DNA from 4 places in the Hymenobacter sp. DG01 genome. Region 1 is predicted to be linked to each of the others. Evidence: riboswitches for the same ligand, from Rfam matches in the RefSeq annotation. Region 1 holds a riboswitch; each other region holds the start of a gene.

What was found. A riboswitch is a leader RNA that binds a small molecule or an ion and turns the genes downstream of it on or off. The one in region 1 is predicted to bind S-adenosylmethionine.
Region 2: linked by a shared signal. The riboswitch ahead of FGZ14_RS09025 (RimK family alpha-L-glutamate ligase) and the one ahead of FGZ14_RS07560 (amino acid permease) in region 1 are both predicted to bind S-adenosylmethionine.
Region 3: linked by a shared signal. The riboswitch ahead of metH (methionine synthase) and the one ahead of FGZ14_RS07560 (amino acid permease) in region 1 are both predicted to bind S-adenosylmethionine.
Region 4: linked by a shared signal. The riboswitch ahead of FGZ14_RS17945 (O-acetylhomoserine aminocarboxypropyltransferase/cysteine synthase family protein) and the one ahead of FGZ14_RS07560 (amino acid permease) in region 1 are both predicted to bind S-adenosylmethionine.

What each region holds. Positions count from the first base shown of each region.
Region 1 is NZ_CP040936.1:1,763,869-1,771,349, reverse strand. It holds gene FGZ14_RS07580 (M48 family metalloprotease) at 1-31, shown strand, start outside; gene FGZ14_RS07575 (Gfo/Idh/MocA family protein) at 184-1,188, shown strand; gene FGZ14_RS07570 (EcsC family protein) at 1,417-2,172, shown strand; gene FGZ14_RS07565 (hypothetical protein) at 2,266-2,697, opposite strand; SAM riboswitch class I at 3,077-3,169, shown strand; gene FGZ14_RS07560 (amino acid permease) at 3,527-4,984, shown strand; gene FGZ14_RS07555 (CPBP family intramembrane glutamic endopeptidase) at 5,349-5,936, shown strand; gene FGZ14_RS22235 (TSUP family transporter) at 6,025-7,481, opposite strand, start outside.
Region 2 is NZ_CP040936.1:2,148,256-2,155,736, forward strand. It holds gene FGZ14_RS09015 (gliding motility-associated C-terminal domain-containing protein) at 1-1,022, opposite strand, end outside; gene FGZ14_RS09020 (hypothetical protein) at 1,652-3,001, opposite strand; SAM riboswitch class I at 3,376-3,470, shown strand; gene FGZ14_RS09025 (RimK family alpha-L-glutamate ligase) at 3,866-4,900, shown strand; gene FGZ14_RS09030 (LLM class flavin-dependent oxidoreductase) at 4,904-5,929, shown strand; gene FGZ14_RS09035 (carbohydrate kinase) at 6,088-6,972, opposite strand; gene FGZ14_RS09040 (gliding motility-associated C-terminal domain-containing protein) at 7,457-7,481, shown strand, end outside.
Region 3 is NZ_CP040936.1:3,862,746-3,870,226, reverse strand. It holds gene FGZ14_RS16405 (pitrilysin family protein) at 1-4, opposite strand, end outside; gene FGZ14_RS16400 (pitrilysin family protein) at 16-1,458, opposite strand; gene FGZ14_RS16395 (alkene reductase) at 1,748-2,881, opposite strand; SAM riboswitch class I at 3,107-3,220, shown strand; gene metH (methionine synthase) at 3,292-7,002, shown strand; gene metF (methylenetetrahydrofolate reductase [NAD(P)H]) at 7,222-7,481, shown strand, end outside.
Region 4 is NZ_CP040936.1:4,223,550-4,231,030, forward strand. It holds gene metX (homoserine O-acetyltransferase) at 1-600, opposite strand, end outside; gene FGZ14_RS17945 (O-acetylhomoserine aminocarboxypropyltransferase/cysteine synthase family protein) at 833-2,221, opposite strand; SAM riboswitch class I at 2,605-2,718, opposite strand; gene FGZ14_RS17950 (LysM peptidoglycan-binding domain-containing protein) at 3,082-3,384, opposite strand; gene FGZ14_RS17955 (hypothetical protein) at 3,603-4,019, shown strand; gene FGZ14_RS17960 (IPT/TIG domain-containing protein) at 4,264-7,167, shown strand; gene FGZ14_RS17965 (erythromycin esterase family protein) at 7,294-7,481, shown strand, end outside.

The sequences.
Region 1 (7,481 bases):
CAATTTCAATGAGCTGAAGCGGTTGCTGTAAGCTGCCCAGGCGGTCCTGCTCCGAAGGAAACAAAGCCCAAAGAAACCAGAAATGGTACTTCGGGCTTTGTTTTGCCCGAAATAAACGCCGTTTTTTCGCAGCTTGCGGCCGTGTTATCCCAAGTAGTATCTGAGTCTGGCGGCGCTGGGGCCGTGCGGTTTGTAATTTGTGGCGTGGGCCACATCGGGCGGCGGCATGCGGCACTGGTGGCCCGGCACGCTCGCGCGCAGCTAGTAGCCCTGGTTGATACGTGCGCGGCGCTGGCTCCCGAGTTGGCCTTGGAGTTTCCGGGCGTGCCCTTCTATTCTTCCCTTGAAGCCTATTTCGCCGCTGAGCTTCAGGCCGATGTGCTGACTATAGCTACACCAAATGACCAGCATGCGCCCCAGGCTATAGCTGGCCTGCGCCACGGCCTTCATGTGGTTATTGAGAAGCCCATTGCCCTGCGCACGGCCGATGCGGAGGCCATTGTGCGTATGGCTGCGCAAACCGGCCGCCTGGCGTTTGGGGTGATGCAGAACCGGTATTCGCCCCCGGCCACCTGGCTAAAGCAAGTGTATGAGGAAGGCCGTCTGGGTCCGGTGTACCTGGTGCAGCTGAACTGCTTCTGGAACCGCGACGCCCGTTACTACCGCCCCGGCGGCTGGCGTGGCACCCAGGCCCAGGATGGCGGTACCCTCTTCACCCAGTTCAGCCACTTCGTGGACCTGCTTTACTGGGTATTCGGCGACGTAACCAATATTTCGGCCCGTTTCCGCAACTTCAACCACCAGGGCCTCACCGATTTTGAGGATAGCGGGCTGGTAACCTTTGACCTTGTGCGCGGAGGTAGCGGTACGCTGCAGTACAGCACCGCCGTGTGGGACCGGAACCTGGAAAGCTCCCTGACGGTAGTGGCCGAGCACGGCAGTCTGCGCATTGGGGGGCAGTACCTGGATAAGGTAGAGTACTGCCATCTGCGCGACTACCAGCTACCCCCACTGCCGCCCACCAACCCCGCCAACAGCTACGGCGCCTACCAGGGCAGTGCCGCCAACCACGTGCAGGTTATCGAAAACGTAATAGATACCCTGCGCAACGGCGCCCACGCCACTACCAATGCCCTGGAAGGACTGAAAGTGGTTGAGATAATCGAGCGAGTATATAGCCTGCGGTAGGCGCTGCTTCCGATGGCCTCTTCCGGAGCCCTGTAGCCTCCAGTGTAGGAAATAGTGGTGCCGGGCACATGCACCGGCTGACATTCCGCTTTCAGATACAGAAAATCCTGGGTGAGTTCCGGGGTTAGGCCGGCGGCAGGGGGTAGGGCCGGGCTTTCAGAAACGCCCGCTGAACCTCACCGTACGCCCCCGGATCTTCGTACTATTGCCCGGCCCTTGCCCCAACCCATGGAAGCACAACCCCTCGCTGAGCTGCGCTCCTGGCAGCACCGGATGCAGCAGAAACCTACCCTGTTAGGGCGGGTAACCCGGCGGCTGCAAGCCCGTCTGAACGCCCTGCTACCCGAAAAAGTACACACGGCCATAACCGCCGCCATCAAGCAAATGGTGCGCGGTGTGCTGTTTGGCTCCCGGCATCTTACCCGGCGCCCCCAGGTTGGCGTAAGCCTTTCGGAGCGTGAGGTGGCCGTGAAAAGCACGCTGCGCTACTACCGCAACACGGCAGCCGCCGAAGGCGCGGTGACCGGAGCCGGTGGCTTTCTGCTGGGCCTCGCCGATTTTCCGCTGCTACTGGGCCTGAAGCTCAAATTTCTGTTTGATGTAGCCGCTCTCTACGGGCACGATGTGCAGGATTACACCGAGCGCCTGTTTCTGCTTCACATCTTTCAGCTGGCCTTCAGTAGCCAGCACACCCGCAACGAAATATACCAGCGGGTGGCTACCTGGGACACCTACCGCCATACCCTGCCCCCCGACGTGCAGGAGTTTGACTGGCGCACGTTTCAGCAGGAGTACCGCGACTACATTGACCTGGCCAAAATGGCCCAGTTGGTGCCCGTTATCGGGGCGGCAGTAGGGGCCGTAGCCAATTACCGTCTGCTGGAGCAGCTCGGCGAGACGGCCATGAACTGCTATCGGCTGCGGTGGCTCAGGGCCGAGCAGCAAGCCAGTGCCCTGGCCTCAGGAGTGGAGCCGGGAGAGTAGTGACGGGGCTTAGCGCGACCTAGGCGGACAGCAAAACGCCCCGATACAGCACGGTACCGGGGCGTTTGGGCGTGGGGTAGTCAGGAAACCAGATTAGCTCTTTGCCTGGCGCTGGCCCTGGTGGGCTTTGCGCTTGGCCTGCTTTTCGGCCTGCAGCTGAGCGTATTTCGTGTACTGCTCGGCGCTCAGGATTTGCTTAAGCTGGGCTTCGTAGCGGTCCTTGCTCGCTTTCATGGCCTGATGACGCTGCTTTTTATCGGCGGCGGTAGCAACCTGGGTGCGTTTGGCCTGCAGCTCCTGGAAGCGGGCCAGGTTCAGCTGGCGCACCTGCTCGGTCTGAGCGGCCGAGAGGCTTAGCTTCTTGGCCAGACTTTGGGCGGCGTGGTCGGCGCGCTGCTCGGGCGTTTTGGCGGGCTTGTTGCCCTTCTGATGCTGCCCGTACGCGGCTTTTGCAGGCGTAGTCTGGGCCGAAACGGCGGCTGCTGAAAGAGAGAAGGCGGCGAGAAGAACGAGAATCTTTTTCATGGCTATGTTGGAAGAGTTAAATTCAGGAAAGGAAGCGCTTAGTGGTAGCAGCCAGGCTGCGAGCTTCTGTATGGGTAATACCCAACTCAAATGCCAACTTTGGCTAAACCACCGGCTGAAGGGCCTCTGAAAATAATTAAATTTTCAGGTTAAACTTCGGGGCCTCAAACTAATCGGGGGTAGTAAAAGCTTGGCTACATGTTAGTTGCGAGAGTGGCTATGGCTTGTGAGTGTCCGGAAGCCGGACAAGGAGGGCGGGGCCGGCCGCGTAGGCACTGCCCGGAAAACCAGAGGAAACAGGCCGGCAGCTGAGCAGTTTGCAGCGGTGGATTTCCGGCCCTACCTTTGCCCCATCAATTCTTTCTAGCCCAAAGGATTGTTTTTATACAGAGGCGCTGAGAGACAGGCTCTAAGAAGCGTCGGCAACCATCCGCAACTGCTGGAACGGTGCCAATTCCTGACCATATAAAAACAACAAGCCGTGGACTTTTGCCCCTGCCGTAGTACCCCGTTCGTAGTTTTTGCTGCCAGCTTCCGTGTGGCCTCCTGGCGGGTGCCGGCGGATTCTTGGGGTGGCTGTTGTTGCGGCCGCGTATAGGTAGTGCGCCTGGGTAGGCACTCTGGCTGCTGCGGGCTTTGCTCTCGTTTTCTCTTTGCGGCGCGCACCCCATCTGGGAGTGAGCAGCTTGCTACTTTTTCCTCTTCTCCGAAGTAGCAGTTTGTTGTGCTACCCCCGCTCAGGGGCGGAAAGCACGCTGCCCCCAGGCGGGGGTAGTACAATGGCCGGGTTTTTTTCTTACCAGCCACCCCAGCGGTGGCACCTGTTTTTATGCTTAAAAAATCATTGGAACTGCTGCGGCAGGAAGCCGCGGCCACTGGGGCTGGCACCCTGAAACGAACCCTGAATGGCTTCAACCTGATTGCCATCGGCATTGGGGTGATTATCGGGGCGGGCCTGTTTTCGCTTACGGGTCTGGCCGCCGCCAACAATGCCGGCCCGGCCGTTACGCTCTCGTTTGTGGTGGCAGCCGTGGGCTGCGCCTTCTCGGCTCTGTGCTACGCCGAGTTTGCCGCCATGGTGCCCGTGGCCGGCTCGGCCTACACCTACGCCTACGCCACCATGGGGGAGCTGTTCGCCTGGATTATCGGCTGGGACCTGATTCTGGAGTATTCGGTGGGTGCGGCGGCCGTGTCCATCAGCTGGTCGCAGTACCTGGTGAAGTTTCTGAGCAAGTACAACCTGCACATTCCGCCCCAATTGGTTATGTCGCCGTTTGAAACGGCCACCCTGGCCGATGGCAGCGTGGTGCGCGGGCTGGTCAACATCCCGGCCATGCTCATTGTGCTGGGCATCACGCTCATTGTGGTACGCGGCACCAAAAGCTCAGCCTGGTTTAATGCCCTGGTCGTGAGCCTGAAGGTGTCGGTGGTGCTGGTGTTTATTGCCCTGGGCTGGCAGTACATCGACCCCGCCAACTACCAACCCTACATCCCAACCAATACGGGCGTGTTCGGGGAGTTTGGCTGGAGCGGTATTTTGCGCGGGGCGGGGGTAGTATTCTTCGTGTTCATTGGCTTTGATATTGTGGCTACTATGGCCCAGGAAACCAAGAACCCCCAGCGCAACATGCCCATCGGTATCATCGGCTCCCTGCTGGTGTGCACGGTGCTGTTCGTGCTGTTCGGCCACGTACTCACGGGCCTGGCCAACTACACCGAGTTCAAGAACAGTGCTGCCCCGGTGGCCATTGCCATCGAGAAAACGCCCTACGCCTGGCTGTCTTCGGCCGTAATTCTGGCTATCATCATCGGCTACACCTCCGTGATTCTGGTGGATTTGCTGGGTCAGACCCGCGTGTTCTTTGCCATGGCCAAGGACGGGCTGCTCCCACCCGTATTTGCCCGCGTGCACGAGCGGTTCGGGACGCCCCTGCAGTCGGGGCTGCTGCTGGGCCTGTTTATTGCCCTCTTCGCCGGGTTCGTTCCCATTGCAGTGGTAGGCGAAATGACGAGCATCGGCACCCTGCTGGCCTTCGTTATGGTGTGCCTGGGTGTGCTCATCATGCGCAAGAAAGAGCCTAACGCCCCGCGTGGCTTCCGCACGCCCCTGGTGCCGCTGGTGCCCATCCTGGGCATCCTGACCTGCCTGGTGATGATGGTGTCCTTGCCCTGGGAAACCTGGCTGCGCCTGGCCGTGTGGCTGGCTATCGGGCTGGCTATTTACTTCGGCTACGGCCGCAAGCATAGCAAGCTGGGGCAGGAGCAAGCCCGGCAGCCGGTAGCGTAACCTTTCTGGGTTTTGCTGGCGCTACCCCCGGTCCCTGCTTTAAGGGGCCGGGGGTATTTTCATAAATAAACCCTTTAGATTTACCTCCTGATATCTGTTACTTATTTATCCGTATTGCATGGAAACGCGTGCAAAATCAGGAATTGAGCCCGCCTCCGAAGTGGCGGAAGCTGCTTATCCTACCCTAAAAGAAAGCTGGGGCGCCCTGGGGTGGTTTCTGCTAATAATGGTACTCGCTGTAGTATCAGTCTTTCTTGTTTTCAACAAATTCCTTCATCATACATCAATTGTTGTCAGTGCCTTGGCAACTGCTTTGGGTGAATTAGTTACCATAGGATTTCTGCTCTGGCGCTACCGTCGGCGCTTGCCGCGACTACGACTGCTGGGCCGCGTTCCGGGGAGCGTGTATGCGCTGCTGCCGGCTATCGTGCTGGCGCAGGTGGTGCTCCGCTCCACGGTAAATTATTTGCACCTGCCCAACTGGGCGGCGGAAGCCTTCCTGCGTCTGGAGGGGCAGCCTGTGCTAGCCTTTGTGCTGCTCGTAATCAGCGCCCCTGTGCTGGAAGAAGTGTTGTTTCGGGGCATACTGCTTACCGGCTTGCTGCGTAATTACCGGCCCTGGGTGGCTATTGGGCAGTCGGCGCTGCTATTTGGTCTGTTTCACCTGAACCCTGTGCAAACAGTTTCGGCCGGGCTCATGGGGCTGCTGTTGGGCTGGCTGTATTACCGGACCCGTTCCTTACTGCTGACCATAGCCCTGCACGCGCTCAATAACCTGCTGGCCCTGCAGGCCAGCACGCACACGGCTACCAGCAAGCTAAATGGGGTAGAGGACCTGTTTACGTCTTCTTGGTACTACGTCGCCGCCGTGCTGCTCAGCGCCTTGGTTCTAGCCGTCATACTACGCCGCGTACACCAACGTACTGTGCCCGATCCAGCAGTTGTGATGTAGTGCATCAACCATCACGCAAAAGAAAGTCCTGCCAAACTACTTTGGCAGGACTTTCTTTTGCGGACTCTTACGCTAAATCATGATCATCCTACATAAACACCTTCCGCAAGGCCCATAAACTCCAGACGATTACCATCAGGCCCACGCCTACCAGCATCCAGCGCACCGGAATGCGGCCAGCCAGGCGGGCGGCAATGGGCGAAGCGGCCACGCCGCCCACAATCAGGCCCAGAATAATCTGCCAGTGCGAGATGCCCAGGGTGGCAAAAAACGTAACGGCGCTGGCAAACGTGACAAAAAACTCCGTGACGCTCACCGAGCCGATAACGTACTGCGGCGTGCGGCCCCCGGCAATGAGGGTGCTGGTTACCAGCGGCCCCCAGCCACCCCCGCCAAACGAATCGAGGAAGCCGCCGGCCGCGGCCAGCAGCCCCAGCTTCTTGTGCTTTTTGCGCGAGCCGGGTTTGGAAAAGGCCTTGGAAATGATGCGAATACCGAGCAGCAGCAGGTAGGCGGCCAGCAGGGGCTTGACGTAGCCGGCGTAGGTTTCGCCGAATTTTGAGAGCAGGTAGGCCCCGGTAACCGCGCCCAGCACCCCCGGAATCAGGAGCACCTTGAACAGGCGCTTGTTCACGTTGCCGAAGCGGTAGTGGTGGTAGCCCGAGGCCCCGCTGGCAAACATTTCGGCGGTATGGATGCTGGCACTCACGGCGGCCGGAGCAATGTTCAGGCTCATCAGGCTGATAGCCGTTACTACCCCGTAGCCCATGCCCAAGAGCCCATCAATCAGCTGCGCGCCAAAGCCGATGGCCACAAACAGCCAGAACATTTCGGCGTGGGTAGCCGCGCTCCACACTTGCTCCAGAGTAAAGTAGTAGGAGAGAATGTTGAACACGAGCATGACCGCAAAGGCAAGCAGAGAGGCCGTGGCAATGCGACGCCACCGCGCCGCCGCCGGCGACTCGTAGGCCGGGCCGCCGGTCAGCTCAGCCGTCACGGCGTTCAACGACTTCACCTTGTGAGCAAAGTCGCCGCCGACTTTGTCCCGGATGACAGACATGCGCTGCAGCACGTCGTGCAGCTCATCGGGCAGGGCCTGGGTGAGCATTTCGCGCAGGCGCTTGGCAATGGTCGGCGACTTGCCGTTGGTGCTGATGGCAATTTTTAGGTCGCCTTTCTGCACAATGGAGCCCAGGTAAAAGTCGCAGGCTTCGGGCGTATCGGCCACGTTGCAGAGCAGGCGCTGGCGCGTGGCATCGGCCTTGATGCGCAGGTTCAGGGCTTTGTCGTTGGTAGCCACAATTACCAGGTCGTGGCCCACGAGGTCGGTGGTTTGGTAGGGCTGCTCGCGCAGCTGCACGCTCGGATGGCGGGCGGCCAGGGCTTTCAGCTCCGCCGAAAACCAGGTGGCTACCACCGTTACGGCCGCAGCCGGGCTGTTGGCCAGCAGGGCCGCGAGCTTCTCGTGGCCCACGTAGCCCCCGCCTACCAGCAGCACGTGCAGCTGCTCCAGCTTCAGAAACACAGGAAACAGCCGGTTGCTAT
Region 2 (7,481 bases), 380 kb from region 1:
CAGTGGTCGGCGCCAACCACCAGCCGCAGCGTGTCGCGGCCCGGGCGGTAGGGTACGCCGGCCGAGGAACGCAGCTCCAGGCTGGGCGCTGTGTTGCGGGGGCAGTTGAGCACGTACAGCTGAAAGTCGCGGCGGGTTTCCCCTATTTTCACCCCCTGCCGGTACTCGGAGCAGCGCACCCCAAACACAAACAGGCCCAGCTGGGTAGGCCGCACCACCAGGCGGCCAGTGCGGGCATCAATACCCAGGCTCGGGCTGCCCGGAATCTGGTTCTGGGCGCTCAGGCCCGGCGCCCACGCCACCGGGGCGTAAGGGGCCGGGGCAGCCTGCAGCGGGTTAGACGAGTTGCCCGAGCCGGCGTGCCCATTGAGGGGAGTAACCATATCGTAGGCCAGCGAGTCGCCATCGGGGTCCTGACCGCCAAAGTCGTAGGTAAACAGCTCGCCCCGGCAGACATAGTCGCCGAGGGCCGGAAAGATGCGGGGGGTAGAATCCAGAAAGCGCTGCCCGTCCCGCACCACGGCCGGAAACTCCAGATAAAAGGCCTGGGCGGCGCTCAACGAGTTCAGAATATTGCTGACGCCCTGGTTGCGGCAGCAGCGCTCCACGGCCACGTAATAGCCGCCCGGACTGGCGTAAGTAGCCGTCGGCAGCGTAATGTTAGTGGTGTAGATAAGCTTGCGGGTGCTCAGCACCGGGGAGGTACAAACCGGATTGGAGTAGTTTACAAAGGTGTTGCTGGTGAGGGGCAACATTACGTTTTGCATCCGCAGGTTGGAGCCGCGCTCGAAAATGCCGGCCCGCATGGTTTGGTCGAGGGCGCCCGGGCTGCCGTTGATGGCGTCGAAGTACAGAGTAAGGGTGAGGGCATACGTGCTGCCGCTGCGGTACTGCAAATCCAGCTCGCCGCCCACAATGTGGGTAGCCTGCGCCGCCGGGGCCACCAGGTTGAGGGCGGCAACCAGCAGCAGCCATAGCCATTGTTGACCAAGCCGGAAGAAAAGGGTACGTGTCCTGTCCATAGTAGCACGAAAAGAAATTCTGGCAGTCCGGCGCCTGGCCCAGACTACGGCTTGCAAGCGGGCGGTTGGACCGTTTCAGTACTGCTGCTGCTCTCCGCCCTTCCGGCCCCTGCATAATGGCCGGCCTGGCTACCGGGCCTGGCAGCTTTCCACTGAAAATAATAAAAAACCAGGCAGTATCCAGCTCAGACAGTGGATCTTATCCGTTCATCTTCTTCCGACTACTGCGGGCTTCTTGGGTGGTTGCTCCCGGTGCCTCCCCGAGCGTCCGGCCTCCCTACCCCCACCCCCATCCTCAACCGGCCGGCAGCGCCAGCTCTGGCGGCCAGCGGGGGCTAATGCCCTGCGCTGCCGGGGCCGCTCACCACAGCCGCTAAGCCCGGGCGTAACGCTAACCCGGCAAAATGCGTAGGTTTGGCCTGCCGGCTGTTACAGGTGTGTGTCAGTCGGCAAGAGCTGCACCTATTGCATTAAAAAGCCCCGACTGACGAGCCGGGGCTTTTTATATGCATCCACTTTGCAGTCGGCGCCGGGGATGACGTAAGGTCTGCTTTCGGACCGGGTAAACTCAGTAAAAGCCCGCCTCCCTTGGGAAACGGGCTTCTGCCGGGCTTGCAGGCGGCCGGAGTCTAACGGTTCTGGCGCACGAGGGTGATGTTGCCGTTGCCGGTTTGGGTCACGTCGCTGCTGTTAAAGCGGGCCCCCTGGTAGGTGCGCGCGTCGTTGCTGTTACCCACCTGCAGCTGGCGGGCGTACGAATCGTTGGCGTCCTGGCTGATGTAGCCGTAGTTGCCCGAGCGGGCAGGGCTGCTGGCGAAACCGCCTACCTGCTGGTCCTGAATGGCCGTGTTCCGGTTGCCCGTCTGCTCTGCCACGGCCTCGTGATACTCGCCTTCCTGCCGCTGGTTAGCCACGTTGCGGTTACCATCCTGCCCGATGGTGGCCTGCGCGAAACCGGCATTCTGCTGGCGCTGCGTGGCCGCATTGTTGTTGCCTACCTGCTGAATAGAAGCCCCCGCAAAAGCCGCACTCGCCTGGGTCTGGGTGGCCTCGTTGCGGTTACCACTCTGGGTGACCGTAGCACTCACCGAAAGAACCCCCGTCTGGCTTTGGGTAGCGGCGTTGTTGTTGCCGGTTTGGGTAGCGCTGGCGGCCACGGCCCCGAAAGCCCCGGAGTGACTCTGGGTTTGGTCGGCGGCGTTGTTGTTGCCGGTCTGCTGAATGAAAGCGGCAGAAGACGCACCTCCCTGGCTAAGCTGCGACTGAGTAGCCGCGTTGTTATTGCCCTGCTGCCCGATGGTGGCGGTCATGTAGCTGCCGGCGTTTTGCTGCTGTTGGCCGGCCGAGTTATTGTTGCCTTGCTGCAGCACGCTGGCCGAGGCCGACTGGCCCGAAACGCTCTGCTGCTGACTGGATGTGTTATTAGCCCCCAGCTGTCGGGCCGTAGCAGTACCGCCAAATACGTTGGTATTCTGGTCCTGGGTAGCGCGGTTATTATTTCCGGCAGCCTGGTAAATCTCGGCATAGGCGTTGCGGCCGCTCTGGTTTTGGGTGGCGTAGTTGGCCCCGCTCACCTGCTCAATGAAAGCACTGTGGCTGAAGCCCCCCTGGAACTGGCTGGCGTAGTTGCCGTTGCTGCCGGCGGCCGTGGAGCCCTGCCGGATGAAGGCCCTGTTGGCGCCCCTGCTTTCATCGGAAAGCTGTGTCTGAATGGCCTGTTGGCGGTTGCCCATCTGGTCAGCCTGCGCCGTATGCTGGATGCCGGCCTGAGTTTGGGTTACTTCGTTGTTGTTGCCACTGCTGCTGCCCCCGTTCACGGCCGCGTCGTTCTGGTGCGCAATGGCCGTATTCGCCCGGCCTAGCTGCTCCACCGTCACGCGGTTGTTGTTGCCGTAGCTGGTAGATGTTTGGATGTTGTTCTGCGCTGTGGCAGCGCCGCTGGTCAAAAGAGCAGCAAAGAGTACTCCGGTTGCTTTCATGCTGATAGAAGGATATAAAAGTGGGAATGAGACACGCCCTGCAAGCCATTCAGGAAATCAATATGAATAAATATGAGAAGATATAGTTATATTAAAAATTATTTAAGTGCATTTTATTAGCAATAAGGCCAGATTCATTCCAAAGTCCTTACAAGCCCATTTTATTCTTATAAAATTCTGTCCATCAGATTTTTTAGTAGCCTTCTGCTAACCCGGCTAGTGCACAAGGCAGCACCTGCACCCTACACACCGCATGTGCGCTGGGGCCTACGCTGCCTACCCCCTGCTGCCTAAGCGGCGCGCAAAGAAAATTTGGCTTTCTGGACCCGGCCGCTTTACCTTTGCCGCACTCAATTCTTTACCTGAAAGGATTGTTTTTATACAGAGGCGTGGAGAGACAGGCTCGACGAAACGCCGGCAACCTTCCGTAGCAGTACGGAAACGGTGCCAAGTCCTGACCATATAAAAACAACGTACCGTGAACCGCTTCCCGCACTTCGCCCCCACTCCTGCCACCCTTGCTTCTGTACAGCATGGCTGTTGTGGCACGTGTTGTTGGGCCGTCTGTACGCCGCTGGCCGGGTAGAGCTGCCGGTTCATTAGCCCCCGGCCGGGGCAATTCTGCGTTTCACGGGTGCCGCAACTGCCGTAAGGGCAGAGCAATGGCTACGGCCTGACCGCGCCCGCCTACTTCCTTCCCGGCTCCGGGCCCCTCTTCCCTACCCCCTTATCCTTGCCCAACCCGGAATGTGTTCGGGCGGTTGCGTGGCGTCTTTGCGCCCGGCCTAACTTCCGGAGGTTCTGGCGGTTGTAGGGGGTAGCGTTTTCCGCTGACTTCAACTATCTGTTTCTTCTTCCCTTCTCATGTCGCAGCCTTCAAAGCCCATTGGCATTTATTTCGAGCATCCCGAATGGTTTAAGCCCCTGTTTGCCGAGCTGGACCGCCGGGGCCTGCCCTACGAAAAAATCGACGCCGCCCACCACCTCTTCGACCCCGCCGAAACCGAGAGCCGCTACTCCCTGGTGGTCAACCGCATGAGCTCCTCGGCTTATCTGCGCGGGCACGGCCAGGGCATCTTCCATACGGCCGGCTACGCCACCCACCTGGAGCGCATCGGCACGCGCATCATCAACGGCTCGGCGGCCACGGCCATCGAAACCAATAAGGCCCGCCAGCTCAGCCTGTTCGCCTCGCTGGGCCTGAAATTCCCGAAGTCCTTCGTGATTAACCACGCCTCCCGGGTGCCCGACGCGGCCCGGCAGCTGCAGTTTCCCATCGTGGTGAAGGTAAACATCGGGGGTAGCGGCGCAGGCATCATCCGCTTCGATACCATGGAGGGGGTAGAGGCCGCCGTAGCCGCCGGACAGATTGACCTCGGCATCGACCAGACGGCGCTGGTGCAGGAGTACGTGGCGCCTCGCGGCGGCCACATTCACCGCGTAGAAACCCTGAACGGTAAGTTCCTCTACGCCATGAAGGTGTACACCACCGGTGAGAGCTTTAACCTGTGCCCCGCCGAAATCTGCCAGATTCCGGAAGAGCCTGCTGCCGGCGACTTCTGCCTCACCGAAGCCCCCAAAAAGGGTATTCAGGTAGAAGCCTTCACGCCTCCCGCCGAGGTAGTAGAAGCCGTGGAGCGCATCGTGGCCGCCGCCAAAATCGACGTGGGCGGCATTGAGTATCTGGTGGATGACCGCACCGGCGACGTGCTGTTCTACGACGTGAATGCCCTGTCTAACTTCGTGGCCGACGCCGTGAATGTGGTGGGCTTTGACCCCTACGCCCGCTTCGTGGACTACCTCGAAACCCAGATCGGGGCTTCGAACCCCGGCAGCCAGCCCGTTGCCGCTGATGCCGTTTCTTCCACCCAACAGCCGGTAGCGGCTTCCATTCACTAAGCCATGCGGTACGGATATTGGATGCCTGTTTTTGGCGGGTGGCTGCGCAATGTTGAGGACGAAAACATGCGCGCCGACTGGGACTACGTGAAGACGCTGGCCCAGCGCAGCGAGGACCTCGGCTACGACTTGTCCTTGATTGCTGAGCTCAACCTCAACGACATCAAGGGCGAAGAAGCCCCGTCGTTGGACGCCTGGAGCACGGCGGCGGCTCTGGCTGCCGTAACCAAGAAGATCGAGCTGATGGTGGCCGTGCGGCCCACTTTCCACTCGCCGGCTTTGCTGGCGAAGCAAGCTGCCAACATTGACCACATCAGCGGGGGTAGGATTTCCTTGAACGTGGTGTCGTCGTGGTGGCAGGATGAGGCCAAGAAGTACGGCGTGCACTTCGAGCAGCACGACGACCGGTACGCCCGCACCGCCGAGTGGCTGCACGTAGTGGACAACCTCTGGAAGCAGGACCACTTCACCTTCGAGGGCAAGTTCTATAAGGTGACGGACTCCATTCTGCAGCCCAAGCCCGTGTCGCGCCCCCGGCCGTTCATTTACGCCGGTGGCGAATCGGAGGCGGCCAAAAACCTGATTGCCGCCCAGTGCGACGGCTACGTGATGCACGGCGACGAGCCCCAGGCCATCGGCCGCCGCATCCGGGACCTGCAGGAGCGCCGCGACCGGCTGGGTTTACCGCCCATGAAGTTCGGGGTAGCGGCTTACAGCATTGTACGCAACACCGAGGCCGAGGTGAAGAAGGAGCTGGAGCGCATTACCAACGTGCAAGGCTCGGCGGCGGGCTACAAAAACTACCAGCAGTGGCTGGCCGGCACCCAATTGGAAAACCAGGTGAGCCTGCAGGACTACTCGGTTTCCAACCGTGGCCTGCGCTCCGGCCTCACCGGTACCCCTCAGCAGGTAGCCGACCGCATCGGCGAGTTTGAAGCCGTGGGCGTGGACCTGTTTCTGCTCCAGTGCAGCCCTCAACTAGAGGAAATGGAGCGGTTCTCGGAAGCCGTAATTCAGGTGCTGGCGTAAGCAAGTTTATTTGTAGCAAAAAGGCCGCGCTAATTGGTAGCGGGGCCTTTTTGTTTACCTAAAAGACTTCGGATGCTCGGGGAGCCGCCGGGCAGGCTGGTGCATCTCAGGAGCAGGTAGCAAGCGGCTGGTTCGCACTCGGGGCAGGCCGGCGCTGCCTACACGGCCTGCCTAGCCATCAGCGCCTGCACGTCGTGTTCGGTAAACGCAGGGGTTGCGCCCGGATGGGTGGCCACCAGCGCGCCGGTAGCGCAGGCCAGGCGCAGCGCCTGCTCGGGGTGGGTGCCGGCCAGCCAGCCTTTGAGCAGAGCGGCCAGAAACGCGTCGCCGCTGCCGATAGGGTCTTTTACCGCCACCGGCACGCCAGGGGCACGGTAGAGGTGGTTGCCGGTCCAAAGCAGGGCCCCGGCGGCCCCGCAGGTTACGCACACGGCCTGCAGCCCAAAGTTTTCGGTTAGCCACTGCATAGCAGCGGGCAGTTCGGGCTCCTTTCCAAACCAAGCCATAATTTCTGCCAGCTCGTGGTGATTTAGCTTCAGCAGGTTGGCTTGCGCCAGCAGCTCGGTTACTACCGCCCGCGTGTAGTGCGGCGGGCGCAGGTTCACATCGAATACTTTAAGGCGGGCGCGCTCCAGCAGGAGCCGCAGGGTTTGGCGGGAATCGGGCTGGCGGGCGGCCAGGGAGCCAAATACCAATGCTTCAGCCTGATCCGCCCGCTGCTCCGGGGCCGCACCGGGCCGGATGTAGTCCCAGGCCACGGGCTGGTCAATCTGGTAGGTTACTTCCTGGGCCGCATCTACGTGGGCAGTTACCCGTCCGGTGGCGTAATGCTTGCTGCGCTGTATGAAGGTAGTATCCAGGCCGCGTGACTGTATAAAGCGCAGGAGCTCCGTGCCCGGCTCATCTTCCCCAACGCAGCTGATCAGGTCCGCGGAACAACCCAGCTGGCGCAGGTGCACGGCTACGTTAAGGGGCGCGCCGCCCGGCTGTCGGCCGCCTGGCAGTACGTCCCAGAGCATTTCTCCAAAGCAGACGATAGACATAGAAAGAAGGCAAGAAAGGGAACGGCTGCTGGCTTCGGCAGCGGAACCTGTGGCAGCCAACAGCTTATGGGGCAAGGGCGCCCCCTGCGCCACTAAAGTCCCTGGGTAGAAAGGTACGAGCCTTTGCCAATGTGCCCCACCCGAAAGTACTGAGCAAATTACTTTACGCAACGGGCACTACCAGAGGCACAGGCCAACTGCCGGGGATAGTGCACACCGCTTTTTTCAGGGCCTAAACCGGGGCGCATTAGCCCCATTTAGGGCTCTGGGGTAACCAGAAAGGCTTCTAGCGGTCGGCTGGCAGCGGTGCCTATCACTATTCTGACATTGCATTGCATAAACCTGGCGGGCAGTGTGTAGCTTTACTACAAACGGCTAGCTGCATTTCAGCAATACCCGGCCGTTGTGCTTCGTTTCTAAGGTAGTGGGTGGCAGCTTCTTTTTTGCGCATCTGCTTTCTCCTTTGCTCTTCACCTGCCCTACTATGCGTGCAGAACTACCGCACTCTA
Region 3 (7,481 bases), 2.1 Mb from region 1:
TCATACGGTATCGGGTTAGCTTTTTGCCAGCGGGTTTACAATGAGAATAGTGCGATTAGTAGGCCGCAGGTACTCCTGAATGGTGCGCTGCATCACATCGGGCGTGATTTTGCGGAACTCGCCTTCCAGCTTATTGATGCGCGAGGGGTCGTTATCGAACAACGCAAAGGACGCCAGCATGTCGGCGCGGCCGAAGTTGTCGGAGCCGGAAAGCTGGTCGTAGAGGTTGGAGCGCAGCTTTACCACGGCCAGATCCAGGGTAGCTTGATCGATGCCTCCTTTGGCTAAGCGGTTGATTTCCTGATCCAGCACGCTCACCACGGAGTCTGATTTCACGGTTTGGTCGTAGGTCAGGTTGCCCATCCAGAGCATGGGGCCGGCGTAGTTGAAGGCATTGCCGAGGTAGTTGATGCCCCCGCTCACGTCATCGGTGAGGCCGCGCTTCTGCACCATGGCCTGGTAGAGGCGCGAGTCTTTGCCCTGCAGCAGAATCTGGTCGAGCAGGATGAGGGCGTAGTACTCGGGCGTATTACGGTCGGGCATGTGGTAGGCGAAGGCCAGGGCTGGCTTGGTCGCCAGCTTGTCGTCCTTGGTGAAGCGCTGCTCCTTTTCCTGACGGGGCTCCGTAAGGTCTGGCTTGGGCGGCTGGGTAGCGGCCGGAATGTTGCCGAAGTATTTCTCGACCCACGCTTTGGCCTGCGCCGGCTCGAAGTCGCCGACTACTGCCAGGGCGGCATTGTTGGGGGCGTAGTAGGTCTTGAAGAAAGCCTGCGCATCCTCCAGGGTAGCGGCGTCAAGGTCCTTCAGGTCGCCGTAGAAGTTGTGGGCGTTGTTCCAGTTTTTGTTGGCGTACTGGGGCATGTCCAGCCACGGAAAGCCGCCGTAGGGCTGGTTGAGCACGTTCACGCGCACCTCGTTTTTCACTACCCCCTGCTGATTGGTGAGGTTGGCCTGGTTGATGGCGAGGCCGCGCATCCGGTCGGCTTCGGCCCAGAGCATAGTTTCCAGCTTGTGCGAGGGCACTACCTCGAAATAGTTGGTGAAGTCGAAGCGGGTAGAGCCGTTCAGGATACCGCCGTTTTTCTGAATCAGTTGAATGAACTCCATCTTGCCCAGGTTCTGGGAGCCCTGAAACATAAGGTGCTCAAACAGGTGGGCAAACCCGGTGCGGTTGCGGGGCTCGTTGCGGAAGCCGATGTTGTAATAGGCTGCTACGGTAGCTGTGGGCGCCGTGTGGTCGGGCGAAAGTACCACCTTCAGGCCGTTGGGCAGAGTGTAGTACTCCACCGGAATCTGAAACGAGGCCACGGCCGGCTGGGCCGGGGCGGCTTCGGCGGTGGGTGGGGGGGTAGGGCTGGTGGTGGTAACCGATGCGGTTTTGGGGCTGCAGGCGCTCAGGGCCAGCAGCAGGGCCGCGCTCAAGCCCAGCGCGCGACTTACCGGAGGTAGTGGCTTCATAGTCAGAAGATAGGAAAGCATGGGTCCGAAATGGCCCTCAACCTACACATTCTGCTGCAAAGAATTAATCCTACTCTATATAAGAAAAGCAAATTATCAACGAACCGGTCTAACCTGAGCACTTACGCCCGGTTTCGGTCAATAAATGCTCGCCCGCGCTGGTAGCCGCCAACAGCTTTATCGTCTGGCACCTTTCTCCCTGGGTAGCAAAGCCAGGGTGAGGCCCATTACAAAGAAACCCGCTTCGGCCGGGGCCGAAGCGGGTTTCTGTAAGCCAGGCGGGGTCGGCTTAGTTGTTCTGGTAATCCACGGGCTCTTTCGTATCTACACCTTGCTCCTGCAGAGAGGGGTAGTCGATATAGCCTTTGTCGCCGGGCACGTAGAACGTGCTGGGGTCGGGGGTATTAAGGGCGGCCCCGATGCGGAAGCGCTCCACCAGATCGGGGTTGGCAATGAAAGGCACCCCGAAGGCAATAACGTCGGCTTCGTTGTTGGCCAGGGCCTTATCGGCGGTTTCCTGGGTGTAGCCGCCGTTCAGGATGAAGGTGCCGTTGAAGATTTTGCGCAGGTGGGCCGCTACGGCCGGAGCCTGAGGCTGGGCCATGGGGTGGCCGGGCAGGGCCTCAATGACGTGCAGGTAGGCCAGGTTGAACTGGTTGAGCTGCTCGGTTACGTAGCTGAAGGTTTTCACCGGATCAGAGTCCTTGATGCTGGCGCTACCCTGGGGCGAGAGGCGGATGCCTACACGGTCGGCGCCCAGCTCATCCACCACAGCCTTTACCACTTCCAGCACGAAGCGGCTGCGGTTTTCCAGGCTGCCGCCGTACTCATCGGCGCGCTGGTTGGAGCCGTCCTGAATAAACTGATCAAGCAGGTAGCCGTTGGCACCGTGAATTTCAGCCCCATCGAAACCGGCGAGCTTGGCATTGCGGGCGGCCTGGCGGAACTGATCTACTACCCCCGGGATTTCGCTCAACTCCAGAGCGCGCGGCGTTGGCACATCTTCAAAGCCCTGACCGGTAAAGGCTTTGGCGCCTTCGGGCTTGATGGCCGAGGGCCCTACGGGTAGCTCCCCGTTGTGGAAGAAGGGGTGCGATACGCGCCCTACGTGCCAGAGCTGAATGAAAATGCGGCCCCCGGCAGCGTGCACGGCATCCGTCACTTTTTTCCAGCCGGCTACCTGCTCCTCCGAGTAGATACCGGGCGTATTGATATAGCCCACGCCCTGGGGCGATACCTGAGAGCCTTCGGAGATGATGAGGCCGGCTGAGGCGCGCTGCACGTAGTATTTCACCACGGAGTCGGTGGGGGCGGTAGCCTCGTTGGTAGCGCGGCTGCGTGTCATGGGAGCCATGGCGAAGCGGTTGGCCAGCGTGAGGGCACCCACTTGCACGGGCGTAAACAGATTGGTGGTTTGGCTCATGATGAAGTCTATATAGAGAACCCGCTACCTGCGGATCCAGCGCGTAGCAACTCGGGTACCTACATATATGTTTCCGCCGCGGTTACATTTATTTTCCTGCTAGGCTGGTGGAGGCGCGCTGCCTTTGCGCTGCCGAGAGGCTCTTCGGCCCAAAATCGGTGAGCCAGCCCCGCTCCCGGCTTCCCGAATTGAATTTCGAAGATTCCGGTTGTATCTTCGCAGAGTTACTTATCCAGAAAGACCGAGGGATTGGGCCCGATGACGTCTTAGCAACCTGAAATAAAACAAGGTGCTAATTCCCTTTCCGAGCTGCTTAGGCGGTCTGGAAGAAGATAAGAACAGGACGCGCTTCCCGCACGGCTCTCTCTGGATAGGCACTTTTTCGCTGCCGAATTACTTGAAGAGCCGATATGCCGACCGTCACTGACTCCCCGCTGCACGATATCCTTGCCAAACGTGTCCTGATTCTGGATGGCGCCATGGGCACCATGATTCAGCGCCACAAGCTGGAAGAGGCTGACTTCCGCGGCACGCGCTTCGCCGACCACCCCAAGCCTCTGCGCGGCAACAACGACCTGCTCAGCATCACCCGCCCCGATATCATCAAAGGCATCCACGCCGATTACTTCGCGGCTGGGGCTGACATGGTGGAAACCAACACCTTCAGCGGCACCACCATTGCCCAGGCAGACTACGCCCTGGAGGACATCGTGTATGAGCTCAACTACGAGTCGGCGCGCATTGCCAAGGAAGTAGCCGACGAGTTTACGGCCCAGAACCCCGATAAGCCCCGCTTCGTGGCCGGCGCCATTGGGCCCACCAACCGTACCGCTAGCCTCTCCCCCGACGTGAACCGCCCCGGCTTCCGGGCCGTGACGTTTGACGAGCTAGCCACTGCCTACCACGAGCAGGTGCGCGGCCTCATTGACGGCGGTTCCGACGCGCTACTCATCGAAACCATCTTCGACACACTGAACGCCAAAGCAGCACTGTATGCCGTTCAGAAGTTCTTCGATGAAGGCGGCCGCGTGGTGCCCGTCATGATTTCCGGCACCATTACCGACGCTTCCGGCCGCACCCTCTCGGGGCAGACGGTAGAGGCGTTCTGGAACTCGATTCGCCACCTGCCCCTGCTGAGCGTGGGCCTGAACTGTGCCCTCGGCGCCGATCAGTTGCAGGTGTACATCAAGGAGCTGAGCCGTATTGCCGACGTGCACATCTCGGCTTACCCGAATGCCGGTTTGCCGAATGCGTTTGGCGGTTACGATGAGTCGGCCCAGGAATTTGCGGGCGTGGTAGAAAACTACCTCAAGGAAGGTCTCGTGACGGTGGTGGGTGGTTGTTGTGGCACCACGCCTCAGCACATCGGTGAGCTGGCCCGCTTGGCCGACAAGTATGAGCCGCGTAAGCTGCCCGAGCTGCCGAAAGCTACCCGCCTGAGTGGCCTAGAGCCCTTCGGTATCTACCCCGACAGCCTCTTCGTGAACGTGGGCGAGCGGTGCAACGTAACCGGTTCCCGCGCCTTTGCCCGCCTCATCCGAACCGGCAACTACGAAGCCGCCCTGCAAGTAGCCCGCGACCAGGTAGAAGGCGGCGCCCAGGTCATCGACGTGAACATGGACGAAGGCATGCTCGACTCGGAGCAGGCCATGACCACGTTCCTGAACCTGATTGCCTCGGAGCCCGACATTTCGCGGGTGCCGATTATGATTGACTCCTCGAAGTGGAGCGTGCTGGAAGCCGGCCTGAAATGCGTACAAGGCAAGAGCATTGTCAACTCCATTTCCTTGAAAGAGGGCGAGGAAACCTTTAAGGAGCGCGCCCGCACCGTGCGCCAGTACGGCGCCGCCGTGGTGGTAATGGCCTTCGATGAGAACGGCCAGGCCGACAACTACGAGAAGCGCATCGAAATCTGCCGGCGCAGCTACGACATTCTGGTGAACGAAGTGGGCTTTCCGGCCGAGGACATCATCTTCGACCCCAACATCCTGACGGTGGGCACCGGCATGGAGGAGCACCGCACCTACGCCCTCGACTTCATTGAGGCCGTCCGCTGGATCAAGCAAAACCTGCCCGGCGCCCTCACCAGCGGCGGCGTCAGCAACATCAGCTTCTCATTCCGCGGCAACGACGTGGTGCGCGAAGCCATGCACTCGGCCTTCCTTTACCACGCCATCCGGGCCGGCCTGGATATGGGCATCGTGAACCCCAGCCAGCTAGCCGTGTACGACGAAGTACCCAAGGACCTGCTAGAGCTGGTAGAAGATGTGCTCCTGAACCGCCGCCCCGATGCCACCGAGCGCCTCGTGGAATTCGCCGACACAGTAAAGCAGAAGGACAAAACCGAAGTAGTAGCCGACGCCTGGCGCAGCCTGCCCGTAGCCGAGCGCCTGCAGCACGCATTGGTGAAAGGCATCACGGAGTTCATCGACGAAGACACTGAACAGGTGCGTCAGCAGGTCGCTAGGCCACTCGAAGTAATTGAAGGCCCCCTGATGGCTGGCATGAACGTAGTTGGTGACCTGTTTGGCGCGGGCAAGATGTTCCTACCCCAGGTGGTGAAGTCGGCCCGCGTGATGAAGAAGGCTGTGGCCTACCTGGAGCCCTACCTGCTGGCCGACAAGCAAAGCGGCGACCGGCAAACCGCCGGTAAAATCCTGCTGGCCACGGTGAAAGGCGACGTGCACGACATCGGCAAGAACATCGTGGGCGTGGTACTGGCCTGCAACAACTTCGATATTGTGGACCTGGGCGTAATGGTGCCCCTGGAAAAGATTCTGGACGAAGCCGTGAAGCAGCAAGTGGACGTAATTGGCCTCAGTGGCCTCATCACCCCGAGTCTGGATGAAATGGTGTACGTGGCTCAGGAAATGGAAAAGCGCGGCCTTAAAACGCCGCTGCTCATTGGTGGTGCCACTACCTCCCGTCTGCACGCCGCGGTGAAAATTGCGCCCAACTATTCTGGCCCCATCGTGCACGTGAATGATGCGTCCCGCTCGGTGGGTGTAGCTGCGGCCCTGCTAGGCACCGCTGATGTGGAGTACGCCCGCACGGTGCGTGAGGAATACCGCCAGCTCCGTGAGGACTATGCCGGACGCCAGCGCGAGAAGAACTACCTGACCATCGAAGCCGCCCGCGAAAACGGTTTCAAAGCCGATTGGGAAACCAGCCGCATCGTGAAGCCGAGCTTCCTGGGCACCAAAACACTGGAAGACTACCCACTGGCGGAGTTGGCTGAGTACATCGACTGGACGCCCTTCTTCCAGACCTGGGAGCTCAAAGGCCGCTACCCTCGCATCCTCACCGACGAGAACGTGGGCGAAGCCGCCACCCAGCTCTTCAACGACGCCCAGAAGCTGCTCAAGCAAATCATCGACGAGAAGCTGCTCACGGCCCGCGCCGTGCTGGGCTTCTGGCCCGCCAACACCGTCGGCCACGACACCATCCAGATCTTCAAGGACGACACCCGCGAGGAAATCCAGACGGAGTTCTTTACCCTGCGCCAGCAGAGCGAGAAAGCACCCGGCGTGCCCAACCTGGCCTTCTCCGACTTTGTGGCTCCGCGCGAAACCGGCCGCGAAGATTACATTGGCGGGTTTGCCGTAACGGCTGGCCTAGGCATTGAGAAGCTGCTAGAAAAGTACGAGCAAGAGCACGACGACTACTCCAGCATCATGGTGAAAGCCCTGGCTGACCGCCTAGCTGAGGCATTTGCGGAGCGCCTGCACCAGCGCGTGCGCGAAGAGTTCTGGGGCTACGACCCTGCCGAGAACCTCTCCAACGAAGATCTCATTCAGGAGAAATACAAAGGTGTGCGCCCCGCTCCCGGCTACCCAGGCTGCCCCGACCACACCGAGAAAGTTACCCTGTTTGAACTCCTCGACGCAGAAAACACTACGGGCATCCGTCTCACCGAGAACCTGGCCATGTACCCTGCCTCCTCCGTCAGCGGCCTCTACTACGCCCACCCCGATTCCCGCTACTTCGGCCTCGGCCGCATCAGCAAGGACCAAGTGGAGGACATTGCCGAGCGCAAGAACATGCCGCTGCCGGAACTAGAGCGCTGGCTGGCCCCCAACCTGAACTACGACCCCGCTAGCGTGCCGGTAACGGCGCTGTAGAGAGTCTAAAACGCCACAATAGGCCGTCATGCCGAGCTTGTCGAGACATCTCGCGTACTGACGTTCCAATGTCAGCCCAACGATTCGAGCGAGATGTCTCGACAAGCTCGACATGACGGTCTGGTGTAATAGTTCAAGGCCTATCAACCATCCCCCTCCTCATTTGAGGACGAGAGCTTACTACTCCTACGACTCACTGGCTACCCGCTGGTGCTCTATATGAAAGTAACTGAACACCTGACCCGCGCCGACGGCAAGACGCTGTTTTCCTTCGAGGTGCTACCCCCGAAAAAGGGCGAGAACATTCAGAACCTATTCTCTAACATTGAGCCTCTGATGGAGTTCAAGCCGCCGTTTATCGACGTGACCTACCACCGGGAGGAGTACGTGTACCGTCAGCATCCCAACGGGTTTCTGGAGAAGAAAACGGTGCGGAAGCGTCCCGGCACGGTAGGTATTTGCGCGGCCATCAAGAACAG
Region 4 (7,481 bases), 2.3 Mb from region 1:
GAAGGCAATACCCCAGGCCGAGTGCCGGGCGTTGGTAGCCAATAGCACTAAGTTCTCGAACAATTCGGGCCGTTGCACTGCCCATTCCACGGCCTGCTGCCCCCCCAGAGAGCCCCCAATCAAGGTATGAATAGAGGTCAGGGCCAGGTGCTCGCGCAGAGCTTCGTGAGCCGCTACCATGTCGCGGATGGTGAGCAGCGGAAACTCGTGGTAGGCTACCTGTTCGGTCAGCGGGTCGGGGGTGAGCGGGCCGGTAGTGCCGTAGCAGGAGCCCAGCACATTGGCACACACAATAAACCAGTCGGCCGGATCGAAATGGCAGGCGGGGCCAACTAGGCCGGGCCACCAGCTTAGTACATCAGCATTAGCCGTAAGGGCATGGCACACCCACACCACATTGTCGCGGGCGGCATTGAGGCGGCCGTAGGTATGATAGGTAACTTCTACCCGGGGCAGCGTGGCCCCGCTTTCCAGTCGCAGAGGCCGGGGTAGGCGGAACAGGTGTGGTTCGTCGGGCTCAGGCATACTAGGAGCAGCCGGCAGCTGAAGCGGCGCCAGGGAGCTTCTCACGGGAGCCGTAGGAGTATCAGTCGTCTTCACAGGAGAAAATCCTTGCCGCGTCATCCTGACGCATAGTGGTGGTAATGCGCGAAAACCTAGCCCGCGGGCGGAGCCGATTCTGCCCGGCTCCGCCCCGGCTAAGCGCGGGCGGCTGTCTGCTGAAGATTCCTCTCTCACAAAAAACTTCAGCGCCTACCCGCTTACCGCGGTGCTGGAAGAAGCTACCTGGCGGCTCTCTCACCTGCCGCCAGGAATCAACCCCTCTCAAGTGCTAGACTTCCAGCGTAGCGGCATGTTCTACTTCCGGCTCGGGTAGCAGGGTGCTACCGGCTTCCTCAGAAGAAACCGAGGCTGCGTTGCGCACGGCGTCAAAGGCTTGCGCCAGATCGGCCCGGATGTCTTCAAAGTGCTCAATGCCTACCGAGAGGCGCAGCAGGGTAGGCGTTACGCCGGCCGCGCGCTGCTCCTCGTCGGAGAGTTGCTGATGGGTAGTGGCCGAGGGCTGAATGATCAGCGTCTTGGCGTCGCCTACGTTTGCCAGGTGGCTCACCAGCTTCAGGTTGTCAATAAACTGCGTAGCGGTTTCCTTGCTGCCTTTGATGGCGAAGGTGAGAACCCCGCCGTAGCCGCGCTTCAGGTATTTCTGGGCCAGGGTGTGGTAGGGGCTGCTCTTAAGGCCGGGGTAGTTCACGGCCTCTACCTGCGGATGCTGTTCCAGCCAGGTAGCCACGCGCAGGGCGTTTTCCACAGTGCGGTCTACGCGCAGGCTCAGCGTTTCCAAACCCTGAATCAGCTGCCAGGCGTTGAATGGGCTCTGGGATGGGCCAAAGTCGCGCAGGCCCTCTACCCGTGCCCGGATGATAAAGGCAATGTTGCCAAATGGTCCGCCCTTCCCGAACACATCATTAAACACCAGCCCGTGGTAACCTTCCGAGGGCTCCGTGAACTGCGGGAACTTGCCGTTGCCAAAGTCATAGGTGCCGCCATCCACAATCACGCCCCCAATACTAGTGCCGTGGCCACCAATCCACTTCGTAGCCGATTCTACCACAATGTGCGCGCCGTGCTCCAAGGGGCGGAAAAGGTAGCCCCCGGCCCCAAAGGTATTGTCTACAATCAGGGGAAGGTCGTGCTTGTTGGCAATGGCGGCAATGCGCTCAAAGTCCGGAATGCTGAAGCTGGGGTTACCAATGGTTTCCAGGTAAAGAGCCTTGGTGTTCTCATCAATCAGGGCCTCAAACTTCTCCGGCTGGTCGCCGTCGGCGAAGCGCACCTCAATGCCCAGGCGCTTGAATGCCACCTTGAACTGGTTGTAAGTGCCGCCATACAGGTGGGTGGTGCTCACAAAATTGTCGCCGGCCTGCAGAATGTTGTTCAGGGCAATGAACTGCGCGGCCTGCCCCGAGGAAACGGCCAAGGCCGCTACGCCACCTTCCAGCGCCGCTACCCGCTGCTCGAACACGTCAGTAGTCGGGTTCATGAGGCGGGTGTAGATGTTGCCAAACTCCTTCAGCGCAAACAGATTAGCACCGTGCTCGGCGTTCTTGAACACATAGCTGGTGGTCTGGTACAGCGGCACGGCGCGGGAACCGGTTACGGGGTCGGGCTGCTGGCCAGCGTGGAGTTGGAGGGTCTCGAAGTGGAGGTTCTGCGTGGACATGGCAGGGCAGGGTTAAAGGCCGTTTGGGTATGGAAGAGGGAGCGAAAACGCTGGAAGAGAGCCACGACAAGGCGTAGCGAGGGCCGCACCCGAACCAGCATGGAGTTGCTCCGAAAGCCAGTTGCGATGCGCAGAACCTGAGTGCCGCTGCGGGTCACCGAGGGTTCAGGCCGGAAAAAGGGGTAGGGATGTTGGGTAGCCGCTCAGGGCTAGCAACAGCAACAACAGGCGCTACAGCAGCGCATTCGCATTCGCCGGTTTGCGGCAGTGGCTGGAGCAGCTACCGAAACGCAGAAAGCCCACGGCGAGGCGATACGCGACAAAGCGACCGGGGCGTTGGGGGTGAAGGGGGCGAAAGCGAAGGTGTTTTCCATGGTACTCCTGAGTTATATGCCCCGCCAGCAAAAGCTTGGTCGGGCAGGAATTGGCACCTTTCGCGCGGTCGAAGGTTGCCAGCGGGTCACGGAGCCTGTTCTCTCGCCGCTTCTGTATAAATCTTATGAAAACTATCCCGCCGCGAGCGGGAGAGTACCGGGTTGGTATTGCAAAGGTATAGTGCTGTTTTTGATATATGCAATAGGTGGTTGAAAAATATTATTTCCGCTTGCTATTGTTACTGTGGAGTTTGAGGATAATTATTTTTTGTATTTAATAGGTTGATTTTCAATGGATAAATCCTGTGAAAAATCAGCAGGGTTTAAGCTTGAGCGAAGGGGTAGGTCCTTGCCCATTGATGAAAATAATTGCCCTCGGTACTCAATCTGAGTACTCGGTGTTTGCAAAAAGGGACTGCTAAAAAGCAAAAAAGCCACTCATGGCAGAGTGGCTTTTTTAGGATATTTCGAAGCTGAGGTTAAGGTTTATAGCTTGGGCAGCGTCAGCACCTGGCCTACTTCGATGTGGTCGGGGTTAGAGCCGATGATGCTTTTGTTGGCATCATAAATCTGATGCCATTTGGCAGCATCGCCGTAATGATGCTTAGCGATTTTGGAAAGCGAGTCGCCGCTCACTACCGTGTAGGTTTCGCCTTGGGCAGCAACCGGAGCAGCGGCGGGCTGGTTGGCGTTGCCAAAGAAATCGGTAGCGCCGCCGGCAGCGGGTTTAGCAGCGGGTTGAACAGGCTTTTTTTCGCCGTCGTTAGAGAGAAAATCAAACAGTCCCATGGTCGTAAAGTCAGGTAAGGGTGGAGAAATCAACCGACTACCAAGTGCATAAACGGGGTCGGTAGGGAGTATTACGCCAAGGCCCGCAATAAGTTATGGGCATGAAGCTCAAGCACGGACGGGCTGAACATCTTGCGCAACTGCCCCGTAAGAAGCGCAAAGTCAGGCGCTGCGTCTGATGGTATTTCTCCCTCTTATTTACTCTTTCCCCTACCCCCATGAAAAATCAAGCTGCACCGTTGCGCTACCTCGCCAGCCTCCTTCTGTTTGTGACCCTGTTTGCCGCCTCCTGCGGCAGCAAAGAAGGCAAAGTGGAAGGTGTGAACATGCTGTATGGCACCGAAAGCAAAATCTGGAAAACCGATAAGGAGCTGGACTCCACGGGTGATAAAGTAAAGCAGACCGATGCCCAGGAAGATGAGCGCATTACCTTCTTCGCCAACAAGCAGTACAACATGACCTCGCCTGCTGGCTCCGTGAACGGCAAGTACGATTTCGACCAGGCCAACAAGAAAATCACGATGACCCCCGACGGCGCTTCCCAGAGCAACACCTTCGATGTGGTAACCCTCACCGACGACAAGCTCACGCTCCGCAGCCCTCAGGGTGCTGAGCTGCGCCTGGAAAAAGAATAATCTGGCTTAATGTCAGATTCTCAAAAAAGCCCTTTCACGTACGTGTGGAAGGGCTTTTTTGGCTTCAGGCGTGGAGCCGCTCCGGTAAGCAGGAGGAGAAGCTACCCGCCGGCTGCTAGGCAGGCACAGCTGCCGCCCGGTCCGGCATTTCTGGTCCTGTGGATTGCTTATCCTGTGACTGTACGTATTTTTGGTTGAGCCTGAGAGATATGGGCTCTATTGTTAGGATTCATAGTTCGTGCATATGTTCATATTTCAGGCAGCCCGCCGAGTGGCTTTGCTTTGCCGTTTCCTCGTGTTTCTGCTGGTACCATTAGCCAGCCAGGGCCAAACTACCAGCACCATTGTCGCTTTCGACTTTAACTCCGGCACCAGCTACGAAACCCTACTGCCGACTACGGCCCCAGGCATTGGGGCCGCCGCTTCCTCCACCGAGGCCTTTGTTACCTTTACCGGTACCCCTGCCGGAACAAATGCCTTTAGTGCTGCTCCGGCCGGACTGGCGTTAGGTATGAATAACTCCAGCGGTACCAACAGCCGCTATTTCCAGTTCACGCTTGCCGGACCCAGTTTAAGCAACTATTCGTCCTACAAGCTATACTTTCAGTCACTGCATCCCTCTTCAGGTGCGCCTACCATCACGGTAGCTTATAGTACCGATGGGGGCACGAGCTTCACTACCGCCGCCTCGATTAACAACCCCGCAATAAGCACTTTTGCGGAACACGTAGTAGATCTGTCGGGCTTCACCGCTCTGAACAACAAGTCCTCCCTGATTCTGCGGCTGTTGGCCAGCGGAGCTACGGGCTCAGGGCCGTTGCGCATCGATAATTTTCAGGTGCAGGCTACTTCCGCCCTGAACCCTACCCCCGTCCTGACGGCCGTAAGCCCGACCAGCATTGCCGCTGGCAGCAACGGCTTTACCCTCACCGTAACGGGCTCGGGGTTTATTGCGGGCAGCGTGGTGCGCTTCAATGGCGTTGATCGGCCTACCGTATTCGGGAGTGCTACCCAACTCACGGCTACTATTCCGGCTTCAGACGTGGTGCTGGCGGGAACCTACCCCATAACCGTAGCTAACCCCGCGCCGGGTGGTGGTGCCTCAGGCAGCATCAGTTTCGTGGTGACGCCCGTGGTGCGCTGGGATGGCGGCGCGGGAACCAGCAGTTGGTTTGACGCCCGCAACTGGGACACCGACGCCGTGCCGACGACTACCGACGATGTGCTGCTTGACCACGCGGCTCTTCCCGGCCGTTATACGGTGGTGCTCGATGCGGGCGGGGCCGTAGCGCCGGCCCTTACGCCCACGGCTGAAGTTCGCTCCCTGACCATCAATCCGGGCGCCGGGGACTCTATCCTAGCAGAAATTTCGGCGTTGAATACGGCCACCATCCCGCTGCGGCTGAACCGCACGGGCGCCACCGAAACCGCATTGGCCGTGTATAACAAAGGCGTGCTGACAAACACGAGCGACAGGGGCGTGATTGACATTGCGGGCGACAACCCGAATTTCTTTCTCTACAACGGCGGAACCTACCGGCACTACACTGAGCAAGCACACGCAGGGCTGGTCGAGAACCTGGCTACTGTGGCCGGAACCGAAGCCGGAACGTGGGAATTCCGGCGCAAAACGGGGGGTAGCACCACGTTGTCCTTCTCGGGGCGCAGCTATCCGAACGTCGTATTCAGGAAGCTGAGCAGTATTACAAATGCCTCGTACGCCGCAAGTGGCAGCAGTCCAATAACCATACGAGGTAGCTTGATAGTGGGCCCAGGCGCCGTATTCACGGCTTCCGCCAGCAACGAGTTGCGGGTAGCCGGCGACATCGTGGTGCAGGGCTCCTTCCGGTTCCAGCCCCAAGTTGCCGGAACTACTACCGCGCGGCTGGTGCTCAACGGCACCCGGCCCCAGCGCGTGAGTGGGGCGGCCTGGGGTAGTCAGGTAACTGCGGCGTCGGCTAGCTTTCTTGGTAACGACGTGCCCCTGCAAATCAACAATACCAGCCCGGAGGGCGTCACGCTGGCTACCCCCGTCACAGTGAACAACGTGCTGCAGCTCACGGCGGGACAGCTCAATACGGATGCCGTTAACGTGCTGACCCTGCTTAACCAGCCCAGCGGCGGCTCTGATAACAGCTTCGTGAATGGTCCCGTAGCCCGCCCGGCCAGTGGGGCCGCTACCCTTACGTTTCCGCTGGGCCGCCTCGACGCGCAGGGCCCCGCCTACCGCCCCCTCACGCTCAACATCAACAGCCTCAGCCGGGCTACTACCTTTACGGCTACCCAAACCGAGGGCGGCTTCGCCACGAAAGACCTGACCGGCGACCTGCGCCGCCTGAACGCTACTCGTTACTTCACGGTAACTCCCACGCCTGCGGTTACCGCCGCCGATGGTTTCAACGGCACCATCACGCTCAGCTTTGGCCCCGATGACCTAGTTGCGGACCCTGGCGCCAGCACCCTGGTAGTAGCCAAAAACGATGGTAACGGTTGGGTGAACATCGGCCGGAGCGCCAGCACTGGTACCGCAACCGGCCGGAGCTTCGTGGCCGGCACCCTCACGTCGGGCACGTTTACATCCTTCAGCCAGTTCACGCTGGCCAGCACCAGCGCGGCCGCTACCCCCAATCCGCTGCCCGTAACGCTGCTTCACTTCCGGGCCGAAAGTAAGTCCGAAGGCGTGCGCCTGAGTTGGGCCACCGCCACCGAGCTGAATAACGCCCGGTTTGAAATTCAGCGCAGCCTCAATGGGCATGCGTTTACTACCGTAGCCACCCTGCCGGGCCAGGGTACCAGCGCCACTGCGCACGCCTACACCTGGCTGGACGCTACCCCGCCCTCTGGCACCCTGTACTACCGCTTGCGGCAGGTAGATGCCGATGGCTTCAGCCAGCTTTCAGGGGTAGTGGTGGTGCAGGGCCCGGCAACGACTACGCTCTTTCCCAATCCTGTTCAGGAGGAGCTTACCCTCCGGGCCGCGGCCGGGCTGCGCTACCAGGTCCTGACGCCGCTGGGGCAGGTGCTGCTAAGTGGCCAGACCACAGCCGGCACTACCCACCTGGATGTGCGGCAGTTGAAACCAGGCGTGTACTACCTGCGGCTGGAAGGCAGCGGGAAAACCGAAGGAACAACCTTCTATAAGCAGTAGCAGAAGCAAGCCTGCTGAACATAGAGCTGGCGCGATGTAAGCGGTAATCGGTAGCTTGGACCTGGTTTTACTCGCAGCCTTATTCCTGGTGATATGCCGTCTGGGTTATTTCGCGTAGCAGCTGGTTTGCTGCTGTTCCTTTGGCCGGTGGGCAGTTTGATGGCCCAAACCGCGCTTTCCGGGCTGAGGGTACACCCCATCCGCAGCATCACGGCCACGGATACCAGCTTTCAGGATCTGGAGTTTTTGCGGCAGGAAATAGGGCTGGCGCGAGTGGTGATGCTGGGTGAGCCTAGCCACGGGGAAGGCAACGT